Regions from separate parts of the Priestia sp. Y58 genome, predicted to be linked through region 2. Evidence: a T-box and tRNA genes for the amino acid it is inferred to sense, from the RefSeq annotation. Region 2 holds a T-box; the other holds one or more tRNA genes.
What was found. A T-box is a leader RNA that pairs with one kind of tRNA and senses whether it is charged. The one in region 2 lies ahead of thrS (threonine--tRNA ligase), so its partner is inferred to be a tRNA-Thr.
Positions count from the first base shown of each region.

Region 1: it has a tRNA-Thr gene. The T-box ahead of thrS (threonine--tRNA ligase) is inferred to sense a tRNA for this amino acid. The anticodon was not compared.

Region 1 is NZ_JAKWFL010000001.1:138,116-145,773, forward strand. Features, by position in the region: gene MMB68_RS00835 (YwaF family protein) at 1-632, opposite strand, end outside; gene MMB68_RS00840 (ABC transporter permease/substrate-binding protein) at 892-2,415, opposite strand; gene MMB68_RS00845 (ABC transporter ATP-binding protein) at 2,415-3,365, opposite strand; tRNA gene MMB68_RS00850 (tRNA-Thr) at 3,633-3,705, opposite strand; gene MMB68_RS00855 (aromatic ring-hydroxylating oxygenase subunit alpha) at 3,916-4,968, shown strand; gene MMB68_RS00860 (DHA2 family efflux MFS transporter permease subunit) at 5,002-6,525, opposite strand; gene MMB68_RS00865 (TetR/AcrR family transcriptional regulator) at 6,792-7,658, shown strand, end outside.
Region 2 is NZ_JAKWFL010000003.1:536,271-543,928, reverse strand. Features, by position in the region: gene MMB68_RS12790 (amino acid permease) at 1-104, opposite strand, end outside; gene MMB68_RS12785 (hypothetical protein) at 490-696, shown strand; gene thrS (threonine--tRNA ligase) at 868-2,085, opposite strand; T-box leader at 2,139-2,367, opposite strand; T-box leader at 2,407-2,633, opposite strand; gene MMB68_RS12775 (sulfatase family protein) at 3,025-4,767, opposite strand; gene MMB68_RS12770 (cell wall hydrolase) at 5,275-5,733, opposite strand; gene MMB68_RS12765 (valine--pyruvate transaminase) at 5,923-7,224, opposite strand; gene MMB68_RS12760 (DUF6421 family protein) at 7,240-7,658, opposite strand, start outside.

The sequences.
Region 1 (7,658 bases), on a different contig from region 2:
AAATACCAAGGATGAGGTCCAAGAACATCCAGCAAGGAAGCGTGCTCTGGCTTTTTCATCATGTATAAATAATTCGCCCCGAGTAAACGATTCATGACATAGATAAAACCTCCGTACAGATTAACAAATACTACGCTTACCCACAAAGAACGAAACGTCGGCTCATATCTGCAGACAGCAATTAGCATACAGCAAGCAAGTACCACACCGCCATGCGATACATAAAACTGCACATAGCGAAACTGGGCATACGCATAGCCGCCAAGGTCTGGGGTAATCATCGCTTGAACAGAGCTGCTGATTCCTGCGAAGTACACAAAATAAAAAAGAAACCTGCTTTTGGTTATCAGCATAACAGCAGCCAGCAGCACGACTATGTCACTGAGCTGAAGAGGCAAGGAAGTTTCAGCAGACCACTGATGACATACGATTTCCCAAGCCTGGTAGGCCGTTTCTGAAGTAATTAGAACGAGTGAAATCAAAACGAACACAAACCTCTTTTTTCGCAGCTGCTTTCGACACAAAAAAATAAATGCTCCTATGATCACGATAATAGCTAAAGTTACAAGATGTTCAACTGAAAAAAGCTGAAAGGAATGTTGTGCAGGATGACACGTAAAAAATGAATTCATAAAAGCGCCTCCCTTCCATCAGAAAACAAATTCGGTACCTTTAGCTTGTTCATAAGGCCTCATTTTCATTAATGCTTCTCTCGCATAAAAAAGAGATTGAGACCTAACAAAATCACGCCAATCTAAAGACGGACGAATGGAGTAAATAATCGAGTATGAATCAACTGCTAGAACCAACTAAAATAAAAAGATCCGAACGATTCATCATTCGGATCTTTTTTCAACTAACATACTGTTGTCCTAGCTTTTTTCTTCGTTTTTACTCTTTAATTAATCCTTTTTTCACTAAGAATTGATGAGCAACTTCTTCAGCTGTTTTTCCTTTTGCATTTACTTGATAGTTCATTTCACGCATTTCGTCATCACTGATTTTACCGCCCAGTTGATTTAAGATTTTTTTCAGTTCAGGATGCTCTTTTAGCGTATCTTCACGAAGCACAGGCGCTCCTTGATACGGAGGGAAGAACTGCTGATCGTCTTTTAAGACTTTCAAACCAAACTGTTTGATTTCAGGATCTGTTGCGTAAGCATCCAGCATATTAATATCGCCTTTTTCTACAGCGCGATAGCGAAGCTTCGGCTCCATCGTTTTAATATTCGGGAAGGTAAGACCATATTCTTTTTGAATGCCTACATAGCCGTCTTCACGATCTTTAAACTCCAGCGTAAACCCTGCTTTTACTTTATCTGTTGCATTTGCCAAATCTGAAACGGTAGTTAGATTATTTTCTTTTGCAAATTCTTTTGTTACGGTCAATGTGTACGTGTTGTTAAACTTCATTGGATCTAAATAGACAATGCCGAATTTCTTTTGAAATCCTTCTTTTGCCTGCTTGTACACCTCTGTTTCATCTTTGCTGTCCGGCTGTTCCTTTAGATGCGTCACAATGGCTGTACCCGTATATTCAGGGTACAAATCAATTTCCTTGTTACGCAGAGCCTCAAATACAAATACTGTTTTTCCAAGCGACGATCGAAGATTTACTTTCATATCGGTTTGATCTTCAATTAATTCTTTGTACATATTAATTAAAATATCTTGTTCTGCACCAATTTTACCTCCGATAACAAGGTCTGGTTTTGTTGCGCTCATAGCTGCAAACGGAGAAACAAGAATGAGTATTAATACGATGATCATAATAAACGAGCGTTTTTTGGACCCTTTTTTAGCTGAGTGTTCAATCGTTCGCAAAATTCCATCAAAAATAAGCGCTAATAATGCTGCTGGAATGGCTCCTAATAAAATCAAACTATTATCGCTTCGGTCAATACCAAGCAAAATTAAGCTTCCGAGTCCGCCCGCTCCGATAAGAGCCACGATTGTCGCTGTACCAATAATGAGTACCATCGCTGTGCGAATCCCGGCCATAATGACAGGAAGCGCTAGAGGAAGTTCTACTTTAATTAATCGTCTCCACGAGTTCATCCCCATGGCTTTGGATGCTTCAATTAAAGATGGGTCCACTTCTTTAATTCCGGTATATGTATTTCGTACAATAGGAAGAAGCGAATATAAAAACAGTGCAATAACCGCGGGAAAGGTTCCAATTCCGACAAGAGGAATCAGTAATCCTAATAAAGCGAGTGAAGGAATGGTTTGCAGTACGGCTGTTACGCCAATGATCGGTTCAGCAATGCGGTCATGTCTCGTTAAGTACAGTCCGAGCGGCACTGAAATTAATACGGCGATAACAAGGGCCAGTACTGAAATTTGAATGTGTTCAAGAAGAGCTTGAAACAGTGCGTCTCCTCGTTGATCTAGTAATGTGCTTAGTGCATTCATTACAGCGTTCCTCCTTCTTTCGTCTTATCAGAAAGAAACGCTAATAGAGTTTTGCGCGTTACAACGCCAATGCGTTTGCTCCCTTTTTTCACGGCTATTGCTTCATGGTCGTAAAGGGCGTCCATTGCCTGCTGAACAGTAGCGGTTGAAGCTAGCTCTTCAGTAGGTTCTACGTCTGGCTGTTCACTTTCTTTGAGAAACATATCCAATGTCTCAAATAAAGCATTTCCTTGATTTCCAATAAACGTTTTTACAAATTCATTCTTAGGCTTTTGAATGAATTCCTCCGGGGTTCCAACTTGAACAATTTCCCCGTCTTTCATTAGGCAGATACGATCTCCAAGCGTCATCGCTTCGCTCATATCGTGCGTAACAAACACAAATGTTTTTTTGATTTTTTCTTTTAAGCTAATAACATCTTGCTGAAGCTGTTCGCGGCTTAACGGATCGAGGGCACTAAAGGGTTCGTCCATTAAAATAACGGGGGGATCAGCTGCGAGGGCACGTGCTACACCTACACGTTGCTGCTGGCCACCTGAGAGCTCAGACGGCTTTCGATTTCGATACTGCTTTGGGTCTAGTCCTACCAAGGTAAGCAGTTCATCAATGCGCGTTTTGATTTTGTTTTTCTTCCAATGCTTCATCTCGGGTACAATAGCTATATTTTCAGCGATGGTCATATGAGGAAAAAGAGCAATCTGCTGCAAGACATAACCAATGTTCCAGCGTAGCTCATGTATGTTGTGGTCCGATACGAGCTTATCTTTTATGTATAGTTCTCCTTCGGTAATATCATGAAGACGGTTAATCATTTTTAAGGTGGTTGTTTTCCCACACCCACTCGGACCAATTAAAACGAAAAACTCTCCTTCGTTAATTTCTAGATTAATATTTTTCACGGCGGTCGTACCGTCTGGATATTGCTTTGACACATTCTTAAACGTAATCAAATTACCGTTCACACTCCCTGTTGAAATTTAACCCCCCCAGTTTCGTGTACCCAATACTTAGAGGCAATAAACATTCTTTTAAGATTATTTCTGAATATGATTCATAAGACATAGTGAAAAAGATACACATGTTTTCTCACAGCGTCCTAATAAGGCTATCAAACTGTTAAAATTTTCACAAGGCGGGGAAGAATAATTCGGAGAAGAATTTTAAAGCCAACACAGATAAAAAAACCTTCTTTCAACAAGAAAGAAGGTTTTTTAGTATGCTAGCGACAGGGATCGAACCTGCGACCTCTTGCTTACCATGCAAGTGCTCTACCTACTGAGCTACACCAGCGTCTTGGAAAATTATATCACGTTTAAATTCATTTAGGAAGCGCTTTTTTAAATTTTTTTATTAGTATATTCTCTAATTTGCGTCTTCTGAAATTCGCACTTTCTACAAAGTTCCATATTTTATGTTAGAACTCCTTACATAAATTGTGTGAATTTTCTTTTTTTATATTACCCTTAGTAAAAGAGCTTACAAAAGAAGGGAAGAAAATAGATGGAACAACAACCAACCATGACCAAATCAAAAACGGCAACTCCCTACCCAAGAGACTGCACGTTCAGCCTGGAAGATTGGACGACGCTCGCTAAGTATTGGTACCCCGTCGCACGCTGCAGTGATGTAACAGAGAAACCAACGTCCGTAAAACTGCTAGATGTAAATCTAGTTCTATACCGTACCACACACAAAGTAGTAGCGGCTCGTGATTTATGCGTTCACCGAGGCACCCCCCTTAGCATGGGCTGGGTGGAAGATGATGAAATTGTCTGTCCTTACCACGGCTTCCGCTATGCAACGGACGGCGCATGCACATCGATTCCAGCTCACCCTGATGCCAACATTTCTCCCCGCCTGTGTATGGCCGTCTATCCAGTTATTGAACGATTTGGATTAGTGTGGACTTCCCTGACAGGAGAACAAGATAACCTGCCTTACTTCGATGCGTGGGAGGACCCTGATTTTCAGCAAATTGTTTGTCCGAGCTTTGATATCATGGGTTCGGCCGGTCGTCAAATGGAAGGCTTTTTAGACGTAGCTCATTTTGCTTGGGTTCACACGGACACATTTGGTGATCGAAACAACGCCTTTGTGCCTAAATATAAAGTAAGCGATACAGAGTATGGGCTTCATGTAGAATATACGAGCACCATGAGCAATTATTCCAAAGAACAGCAGCATTTAAATCCACCTGATTTTAAATGGCTTCGCGTCTTTGATGTTTATCCGCCGTTTGCAGCTACGCTAAAAGTATACTTCCCAGAAGGCGCAGAGCTGTGGATTATGAATGCAGTCTCTCCTATTTCAGCCCGCGAAACACGTTTATTCGCACCAATTGCTCGAAACTTTGACAAAGATTCTCCCGTTGAAGGTGTGTATGACTTTAACCTTCGCGTCTTTGACGAAGACCGTGAAATGGTTGAAAACCAAAAACCTGAAGACTTGCCTTTAGACCTGCAGATGGAAGCGCATATTATGGCTGATCAAACGTCCATCGGCTACCGGAAATTATTAAAGAAAATGGGCTTAAGCTTTAGATATACAAGCTAAAAAAATCCCCGCTGTCTCAGCGGGGATTTTTTTTCATTTAGCAAATTGCTCGCGTCCTGCTTTTTCCTTTATCACTTCATCTTCACTTGCCGGCGTTGCGCGTTTCATAAACAATGAAAGAATTAAGGCAACTACCACTAGTACTACTGAGACAGCAAACGCATCGTTAATCCCTTGTACCATTGCCTGCATCCCAATCTGTTCTTTCATTTGAGCTGCTCCGGCTGCGGTTGCATTCGCTGCTCCTGCTCCGCTCATTGCATCTTGAGCGAGCTCTTTTGCATGCGTAGCTGTACGGTTTGACATCACCGTTACTAATAGAGCCGAACCAATAGCTCCTGATACTTGTTGAAGCGTATTGTTCATGGCAGTACCATGCGGATTAAAGCGCTGCGGCAGCTGATTTAATCCGTTTGTCATAACCGGCATCATCACCATGGACATTCCGAACATGCGAAGCGTGTAAAGCGTAATGAGCGTTGTATACGTCGTATCAAGCTCTAAGTTACTGAAGAAATACGTCGTAACGGCTGTAATCGTCAGACCCGTTACAGCCAGTGCACGCGCTCCGAATTTATCAAATAATTTTCCGGTAATCGGTGACATCACACCCATTAATAGCGCACCTGGAAGCATTAGTAATCCTGAATGAAGCGGAGAAATGCCTCGTACCGTTTGAACATAAATTGGCATTAGCAGCATGGCTGAGAATAATGCCATTGTGATCACCATTGAAATCGTTGATGATAAAGCAAACATTGGATATTTAAAAATGCGAAATTCAAGCATAGGTGTTTTCAGCTTGAACTGACGCGTAATAAATAAAATCAGAGACACAGCTCCTACGATAATGGTGCCGTATACTTCCACAGAATCCCAGCCTTTATCCCCTGCTGAGCTAAATCCGTATAGAAGTCCTCCAAATCCAATTGTAGATAACACAAGTGATAGGAAATCCAAATTGATTTCCACTTTTTCTTTTTTGTCTTTTAATAGGAAGAAAGCGCCTATTAACACAATTGCTGCAATTGGCGTAACAAGGTGGAACAGCATTCTCCACTCATAGTGTTCAATTAGCCACCCTGATAAGGTAGGACCAATTGCCGGAGCAAAAATCATAACTAAACCGAAAATCCCCATCGCAGCTCCGCGTTTTTCTAATGGAAAACTTGTGAGCAATACGTTCATTAAAAGCGGCATCATAATGGCTGCGCCTGATGCTTGAATAATACGAGCGGTTAACAAGACCGAAAAGACGGACGAAGCACCGGCAAGTATTGTTCCTGCTGTAAATAAAGTCATCGCCGTTAAAAATAAGCCTCTCACAGAATAGCGCTGAATTAAAAAAGCGGTAGTTGGAATCATAATACCATTCACTAACATATAACCAGTAGAAAGCCACTGGACGGTTGACGTTGTCACATCTAAGTCTTTCATAATAGACGGAAGCGCAACATTTAATAACGTTTCATTCAACAATGAGATAAAAGCGCCTATTAACAAAATAGCAATTATGCCATAAGGCGGCTTTTCCATTTGATTTATCGATTGACTCATTATTGTACCCCCTTATACTTTAAGTTCATTTTTTTAGACACATGTTCTACATAGAGTATATTATACTGTGAGTTCAATTTATGCAAGTGAAAAATCCTGCGTTAATTTTCTTTATTTACTGAGCTTTTTTTAACGGTACAGTCCTTTTATATCAATACATATACGCAATATCATAATTCGCTTCAAAAAGAACATTTGTGTAAACGCTTTAAATCATGTATCATAAAGTTGGACCATGAGTCTAATTTTATATTTAGGTGATAATAATGAATAACCGAAAACAGCAAGTTGTAAAAAATGCACACCATCTCTTCGTTGAAAAAGGATTTCAAGCTACTTCTATTCAAGACATCATTGATTATAGCGGCATTTCAAAAGGAACATTCTACAACTATTTTTCTTCAAAAAATGAATTATTAATCGCTGTTTTCACATGGCTTCATACGACCATTGAACAAGAGCGGAATCAGCTGCTGGTTGGTAAAAGTCTGAACGATGTAGATATATTTGTTAAACAAATTGATGCACAGATGAAAAACCATCACAAACATAAATTTTTTACATTACTTGAAGAAGTATTTGTTTCCAATGACCCTGATTTAAAAGCATACATAAAAAAAACCCAGTTTATTGAAGTAAACTGGTTCTACAAACGGTTCATTGATTTATTTGGAGAAGAAAAAAAACCGTACCTGCTAGATTGCGCAATTATGTTTCTTGGCATGCTTCATCGCAACTTTCACTATAATTTTATGGTTAACGGCACAAGTACCGATCCGCATGAAATTATAAGCTACAGTGTCAAGCGCCTGCTTCCTCTTGTAGACGAAGTAGCAAATTCAGGAGACATTTTGCTCAATCCGCAAACGATTAAAGAATGGCTTCCATCTTGCCCGAATACTAAAAATCAAATAGAACAGGACATTTCTGCAGCACTTATCGATTTAAAAAAACAAGTTCACAAACAATTTACGGATGAATTTGAACGTCAAAAATGCACAGAGCTTATTAGTTTTATTGAAGAAGAGCTGTTTAAACAATCAAATCCCCGCAAATTTGTTGTTGATAGTGCTCTTCATTCGTTACAGCAGATGTCTGTCAACAAAAGTAAGACAAGGCTAGAGGATTTACAG
Region 2 (7,658 bases):
CCAAGAAGAGTCAAATCGAATGCTCCTAATGTTTTGACTAGAGATTTGTTTTGACTTTGTTCTAATAATTGCTCGATTGACTTCTTTTTAAATAGTTTTCCCATTGCACTCTCTCCTCTCTGTTGCCACTCATCCATTAAAAAACTTGAAAATGACGTCTTTTCCCATTTGGCTGCGCGTTTTCACTTCAGATACAGAAGTAATTATATAGAAATAATTACTAACTTGTCTATTAGTATACTAATATCATTATATATATTTCAAGAGTTTTTGTAAGCGATTTCTTAGTATTGCTCTATTTTGGATTTATAAACTAAATAAAGAGATTATCATTGTGCTTACGTATAATAAGTTTGAATAAAAATAATATTCTAAAAAATAATTTTATATGTTTTTAGATAACTTTTTTACTAGCTATCTTCAAATATAAATTCCTGACATAGGGATTATTTACAGAATGATGAATGTTTTACCTTAACGGGTGTTATAATGATGAAAACTGAAGTGTATGAAGGGCGGAGAAAGATGTTTAACTTACTTATTGGCTGTATTTTACTAGCATTAGGAGTATACTTTATGTTTAAATTTCTTTTTTACTCTCCTTCTAAAAAGAAGCGAGAGCAGCAAAACATGAACAAACCATCAGGTGAGGCTTCAGCTTCATCTCGTACAAACGATTCGAATAGAATAAGATAAATTTTTTTATAAAATACCGGCGTTTGTCTAAGGCAAAAGTTATACTGCTGATATATATTATCTTATACCCTTCTAGTTCAATATTCCCTTCATTTTGGTGTGAGACAAAATGAAGGGAATCACTATCCGACTTAAAAAATCGGATTTTTCTATTTAGTAAGGTAAATAGCTTCAATAAACTCTGTTTAAATTCTTTTCTTTATTCAAGTGTACAGCTGCCTCTTCCACACTTACTGTTCCTATATTTTTCTTCCCGTGCTTTCGCATAGCAAGCGATTCATTTTCCACTTCTTTATCTCCTATCACAGCCATATAAGGAACTTTCAGCATTTCTGCTTCTCGAATTTTCAGCCCTATTTTTTCAATGCGATCATCTACTTCAACACGATACCCTTTTAACTCCAGCTCGTGTTTCACTTTATATGCATATTCCATATGCGGCGGTGCAATAGGCAATAGTTTGAGTTGAACAGGAGCTAACCAAAGAGGAAATTGACCTTCGTAATGTTCAATCAAGATGGCCATAAATCGTTCAACGGAACCGTATATAGCGCGGTGAATCATTACGGGACGATGCGGTTTATTGTCTTCTCCAATATACATACAGTCAAACTTCTCCGGCATTAGGAAATCAAGCTGAACTGTGCCGCACTGCCAGCTGCGACCTAAGGAATCTAAAATATGAAAATCGATTTTCGGCCCATAAAAAGCTCCGTCTCCTTCATTTACCTGATAGTCTAAGCCTTTTTCACTTAACACAGATTGAAGCGACTTTTCTGCTTGGTTCCATGTTTCAATATCTCCCATGAATTTTTCAGGTCGTGTGGATAGCTCCACTTTGTAATCGAAGCCAAAATGTGAGTAAAAGTCATGGATAAACGCTAGAATGCGGCTAATCTCAGCTTCAATCTGACTAAGTTCTACGAATAAATGAGCGTCGTCCTGTGTAAATGAACGGACTCTTAGCAATCCGTTTAAAGAGCCAGAAAGCTCGTGACGATGAACTAATCCAAGCTCTGCGTATCGAATCGGAAGTTCTCGGTAGCTTCTTCGCTTGCTGTTAAACAATAAAATGGCTCCCGGACAATTCATCGGTTTGATCGCATAGTTTTGTTTGTCAACATTTGAAAAATACATATTCTCATGATAGTGCTCCCAGTGTCCTGATTGTTCCCAGAGCTCCTGTTTCATCATGATGGGTGTTTTTATTTCTTGATAGCCTGCTTTATAATGCTTTTGTTTCCAGTAGTTTTCTAACTCATTTCGAATAATCATTCCGTTAGGTAAGAAAAACGGCATACCAGGAGCTTCTTCCATCGACATAAACAGCTCCAGTTCTTGACCTAACTTTTGATGATTTCGCTTTTCTGCTTCCACTTGTTTTGACATGTTCATTCCTCCAATATGTTTTTATTCAACAAAAAAGCCGCACTCATCCCTAGTAAAGGGACGAATGCGGCCGTGGTACCACCCTAATTCCGTAAAATACCCATACGTATTTTACGCTTAAAAAGATAACGGTTTTACCGGTTGCGGTTTCAGTGTATACACATTCCCCGCCGCAGCTCCAAGGTGGTAAATTCATTTCGTTTTCTAAGGGTTCTCAGCCAGTGACCCTACTCTCTGTAAAGAAAATCCAAAAATGATTCATGTCCTTTTCATTGCTTGTATATTCATTTTTTCTACATAAAAAGCCGCACTCATCCCTAGTGAAGGGACGAATGCGGCCGTGGTACCACCCTAATTCCGTGAGATACTTATACGTATTTCACGCTCAAAAAAGATAACGGTTTTACCGATTGCAGTTTCAGTTATGCACGTTCTCTGCAATAGCTCTAAGGTGGTAAATTAGATGATTTCTTAAGGGCTCTCAGCCAGTGACCCTATTCTCTGCGAAGAAAACAGCATCTAATTCGTGTCCTTTTCATTGCCAAATACTGTTTATTAGTTGTTAAAAGCGATTATAGTGTATAAATTTAACAAAAGTCAAGAAGTAATTTTTTATTTTTTAATGGTATAGAATTATTTTACGCTTAAATTTTTGAAAAGTTACTTAAGAATATACGGACTTAAAAAGTTTTTTATTATACTATTAATGACTACATTTCATTCTTATTTTCATAACAATAAAGGCGAAAAAGAAAGATGCTATAAGTCCTTATTTGTTTTATCTAAGCAGAATTAACGAAGTGAAACCAATACTATCCCAAACCAGAACAATTAACACATCACAAGCGTCATCAGGTTTTTTTATTTATATACTAAAATATTAAATACACCTTTTTATGCTTACCCAAATGTTTGACTTCAATCCGTAGAAACTATTTTTTATCTATCTTTAGACGGAAGCTCATCATGCATGCTTCCACTTTGCGGAAAAATCCGTTTTTTCCTGACTTGTTCTTTAAGAATAACATTAAGCTGGCGCTGAATTTCCCTTGTTTTATTTGTCGAAAAATACGGGTGAGCCAGATTTACTGTTTCTAACGGATCCTTGGTCAAATTGTACATTTCAATTTGATCAGGAACACGGGTTGTTTTAAGGGTAGTAAAACTTACAGGATAACCTTCATATTGCTCTCCGTGAATGAATTCATCTTTTTCGTCAGCTGCTGACCAAAATTGCAGATTATCATGATAGCGAGCGTATTTCCAAACTTCCTTTCCTGCCGCTGACGAAAACTCGACAATGACCGCTTGAATGTGATTAGGCTGAACAACTGACGGGTAGCTTTCTCCTAAAAAATTTGTTTGGTGAAGTCCTTTTGTCGGGTCATCATCCGTCATGAAGAAAATCGCTGTTTCCTCTTGCTCAGCACACGTTTCTCCTCGAAGTATACCTGACAGGTCTCGCCCAACAAATGGATGTACTTCCGTATGACTTTTTTGTAGTTGCTTTTGAATAGCGGAAGCATCTATATTAGCTAAACTAAGCATTGTCGGGATCAAGTCAACGTGACTAGTCAACAGGTCTGTACGTTGATAGCTAGGAAACAAATGCTTGTTGTGAATGAGAAACGGCACATGAATAGATTCTTCATACATGTTGTACCATTTTTGATGTAGTCCTCCGTGAGCCCCAAGCAAATCACCGTGATCAGACGTAAAAATAATAATGGTATTTTCATAGAACGAAGATTGTTCGATGGTCCGAAGAACTTTTAAAATTTGTTTATCAACATTTTTTTGAAGCTGATAATATAAGCGCCGGTAGAAGCTAGAATTTGGCGTCGGCTGCAGCGCTTTTGGGTAGATGTATTTATAGCTGCTTTGAGCGCTAGGCTTTGTTTGTAAAGATTCTCTAATGGTAGGTGGCGGCTCGATGTCCGGAGTTGTCTCGTCAATAGAAAACTGAAACATAGGAAGGTGTTTGGTAATCGCTCCGAACAGCGCAATGTCATGCGGGTTCACAAACGAAGCTACCATGAGCCAAGGCTGCGCAGTCTTTTGATATTCTAATCGTTGGATAAGCTCTATGATTTCCTCTGCATATATTTCGTCTCGTCCGCTCACTCCAATGGCCGCAGATGAACCAGAATTGTGCGGATTTCTCCCTTCCGGCTCTGGACCAATCCACTCTGAAAAACCAAACTTTTCAAGCTTATTAGCCCGTTGATAGAGACGCTCTTTTTCTGGATCCGGTATTCCTGTTTGCATCTGATAGCTAGAAAAAACGTTATGTGTTCCTGGAATTAAGATGTTCTCATCAGAAATATGCCATTTTCCTTTATAAAAGGTTTGGTACCCAGCCTGCTTAAAATAATCTCCCATCGTTGGGACGGTATTAGGCTGCAGCCAAAACATATCAGGATCTTGTGACTTCTTTGCGATACCTTGCGTTTGCGAAACTCCGTGCAAGGAAGGGTATTGTCCTGTAAACAATGTAGCTCGACTTGGTGAACAGGCTGTAGAACCGACGTAGTGACGAGTAAACTCCATTCCATGCTGTTTTAAAAATTCATGTGCTTTTAAATGTTTTTTTCTCCACTTTTTTAGTTCTTTACTTTCATATAAGGGTGGAAATCGCTCCTCGTCCACGATAATTAACAAAAAATTAGGCTGTTTCTGCATGTTTACTCCTCCGCGTGTTTATCAAATTTTCTGTATTGATAAACTATGTAAAAAGCACTTTTTTTAGAAGAACGGAGTACGGTTCATGTCTTTTTATAACCAAACAAAAAAAGACTTGGAGGATTTCTCTAAGTCTTTCATAGCTCGTTTCAATACGATATTCCTTATTTTTTGTATGCTTTTAGCTGCTGATTTCGTTTATAGGTGCCAATGATACTAGGTATACCTACAATTATACTTATCGTAAAACTTCACATCATGTAGCGCCAATCCCCTGTAAAAAGCGCTACTCCCATAAAAAAAACGAGCTGACCGACAAGAGCTCACCATGAAGCTATCCAAGCAAACATCATATTCTCTTTCACGTTATCACCTCATATTTTTAATTATGAATGACTTCTTATATTTTACCATGAAATTCTAATTTTAAAGGTTGTTCTACTGTGTATTTTATGTACATAACTAAAAAAGCTAATGACAGCGCGTAGCTAGGCATTAGCTTTTTTATTATTTTGCAAATACATGATTTCCTATTTTAATTGTTTCCTGCTTTTGGCGCAGCCATTGATCTCCCGTTTTATCAGGATTAAAGAAGAATAATGAACCTTTTCCTTGACCTTGGAAGTTAATTGCTTCTTCTACAGCTTTTTTTGAATCTTTGTCTGCAGGTTTATTAATTTGACCGTTGTTGACCGGACTATACTGACCTTTTTGATAAATAACGCCTTTTACAGTGTCTGGGAATTTGCTGCTGTCGACTCTATTTAATACAACTGTCGCCACGGCTACTTTGCCTGCATAAGGCTCTCCTTTGGCTTCGGCTGATACGAGACGGGCTAATAATTCTTTATCATTTTTATTTACTTGAACGTGCTGTTCATGAGCGGGCGCTGCAGCAAATGCTGAGTAACCTGCACCAAAACTTGGGATAAGCATCGCTATAGCGATTACTAGTTTCTTTATCATAAAAATAAAAAGCCTCCTTGCTATTTCTTGACGTGGTTCATATGCTAGCAGAAATATAGGAGTCTTTCATTGCAAAAAATTATCCAATTCCAAAAGAAATTGGATGTTATTGTCTTCTTTAAACAATCTTTAGCTTATAAAGAATCCTTTATGATTACGTATGAGTTGCACCTCTAAACCTTAAAGAAATTATATTTTTTCTGTTTGAAATATAAAGTTTGAACTGTATATTTCCTTAACTACTGAAGAAAGAATATCAATTCCTTTCTTTAACTCCTCATCTGTAGCAGTAAGACTTATACGAATACACTCCCGGTTGTGAGAAGAAGATTGGCTGCTGTGAAAGAATGATCCGCCTGGTACTACAATCAAGTTTTCTGCTTTTAATTTATTGTATAGATCGCTATCACTGAAAGGCAAACCTTCTAACCAAAGCCAACCAAATAACGAACCTTCCGCTTTGTGCAAATACCAAGGAATATCATCCGGCATACGTGTAGTTAAAAGATTTTTTAAATAGTCATGTTTTTGTTTATAATGAGTTCTTATATAGTTAGCTGAAATTTCGGCTAACTGCCCGCTCTTTAAGGTGTTAACCACCATTCGCTGACCTAGCCTAGAAGAGTGAATTAAAATATTTGATTGAAATGCTTCCATTACTTTTATGAAGTCACTTTTTCCTATAGCAATTCCTATTCTCTCTCCAGGCAATCCGGCTTTAGAAAGACTCATGCAGTGAATGATATTATCCTGTATGATTGGATCCATTTCAATAAAATTAATAGCAGGAAAAGGCGGTGCGTAAGCTGAATCAATTAGCAATGGAATGTGATAGTCCTTGCAAACTTGGGATATAAACTGTACGGCTTCTTCGGAAAGGATGTTGCCGCTTGGGTTATTAGGTCTTGATAATACAATAGCTCCGATGTCTGGGTCCTGAGCTATTTTATCTTTAAATGCCTGTTTGTTAAATTCATAACGAAACGTATGACGATCAATCTTTGAAAGGATAGGAGGAATTCCTTCTATTACACCTTCCTCGAGCGTGACTCCACTATATCCAGCGTAATCTGGCAGCATAGGTATTAATGCTTTTTTTACTCTTCCTTCTTTACTTGTACCGCAAAACGAATTTAAAGCTAAAAAAAAGAGATTTTGACTTCCCGACGTGATCAAGACTTGTTCTCTGTCCAGTTTAATACGATAATTCGTAAAGAAGTATTCTCTTATGCAATCAATTAATTCATGCGTACCATAACTAGAACCATATTGGCTAATCAAATTTTTTAATTGTTTGTCGTTCACAATATCTCTTAAAGCTTCTTCCCACATTTCATAAACTTGAGGGAGGATGGCAGGGTTGCCAGCACTTAAATTCACATATTGATTGAGATTGGAATTGAGCACTTCTTGGATGTCATGCATAATAGCGCGAACGCCTACTTTATTAGTCATTTTGTTTCCTATTTTACTTAAATGCAAAGCAGTCACTAGTGCACCTTCTCCTTAAAGATTATGGTCATTGAATAGTAAGTATGGAACTTCAATCTTTTTATTTTGATGATTAATAAAGTAATTGTCCGGGATAACAAATTTATCACCGTTCTCACTAGGCAATAAGTATTTTCGAACATAATGTTCAGCTTCTGCTTTATAGTCAAGGTCATTTTGAATCGTTTCAAGTTCTTCAATTTCTTTTACTAAAAGATCCAGTTCTTTTAAGCATATGTCTAAATCTAAATAAGCATGGTCTCCTTTTCGGGATATTGAACGCCCATGTGCAACTAACCAGCTAAAAAGAAAAAATCCTGTTCCAGAATCAAAGTTTCGGGGTGCATTATGCTGACTAGGATATCTCAAAAGTCGTTCAAAGAGAACAAATTCCGTTATCTCTTCCCAAAAAGGATATTTTCTTTTATGAAGAG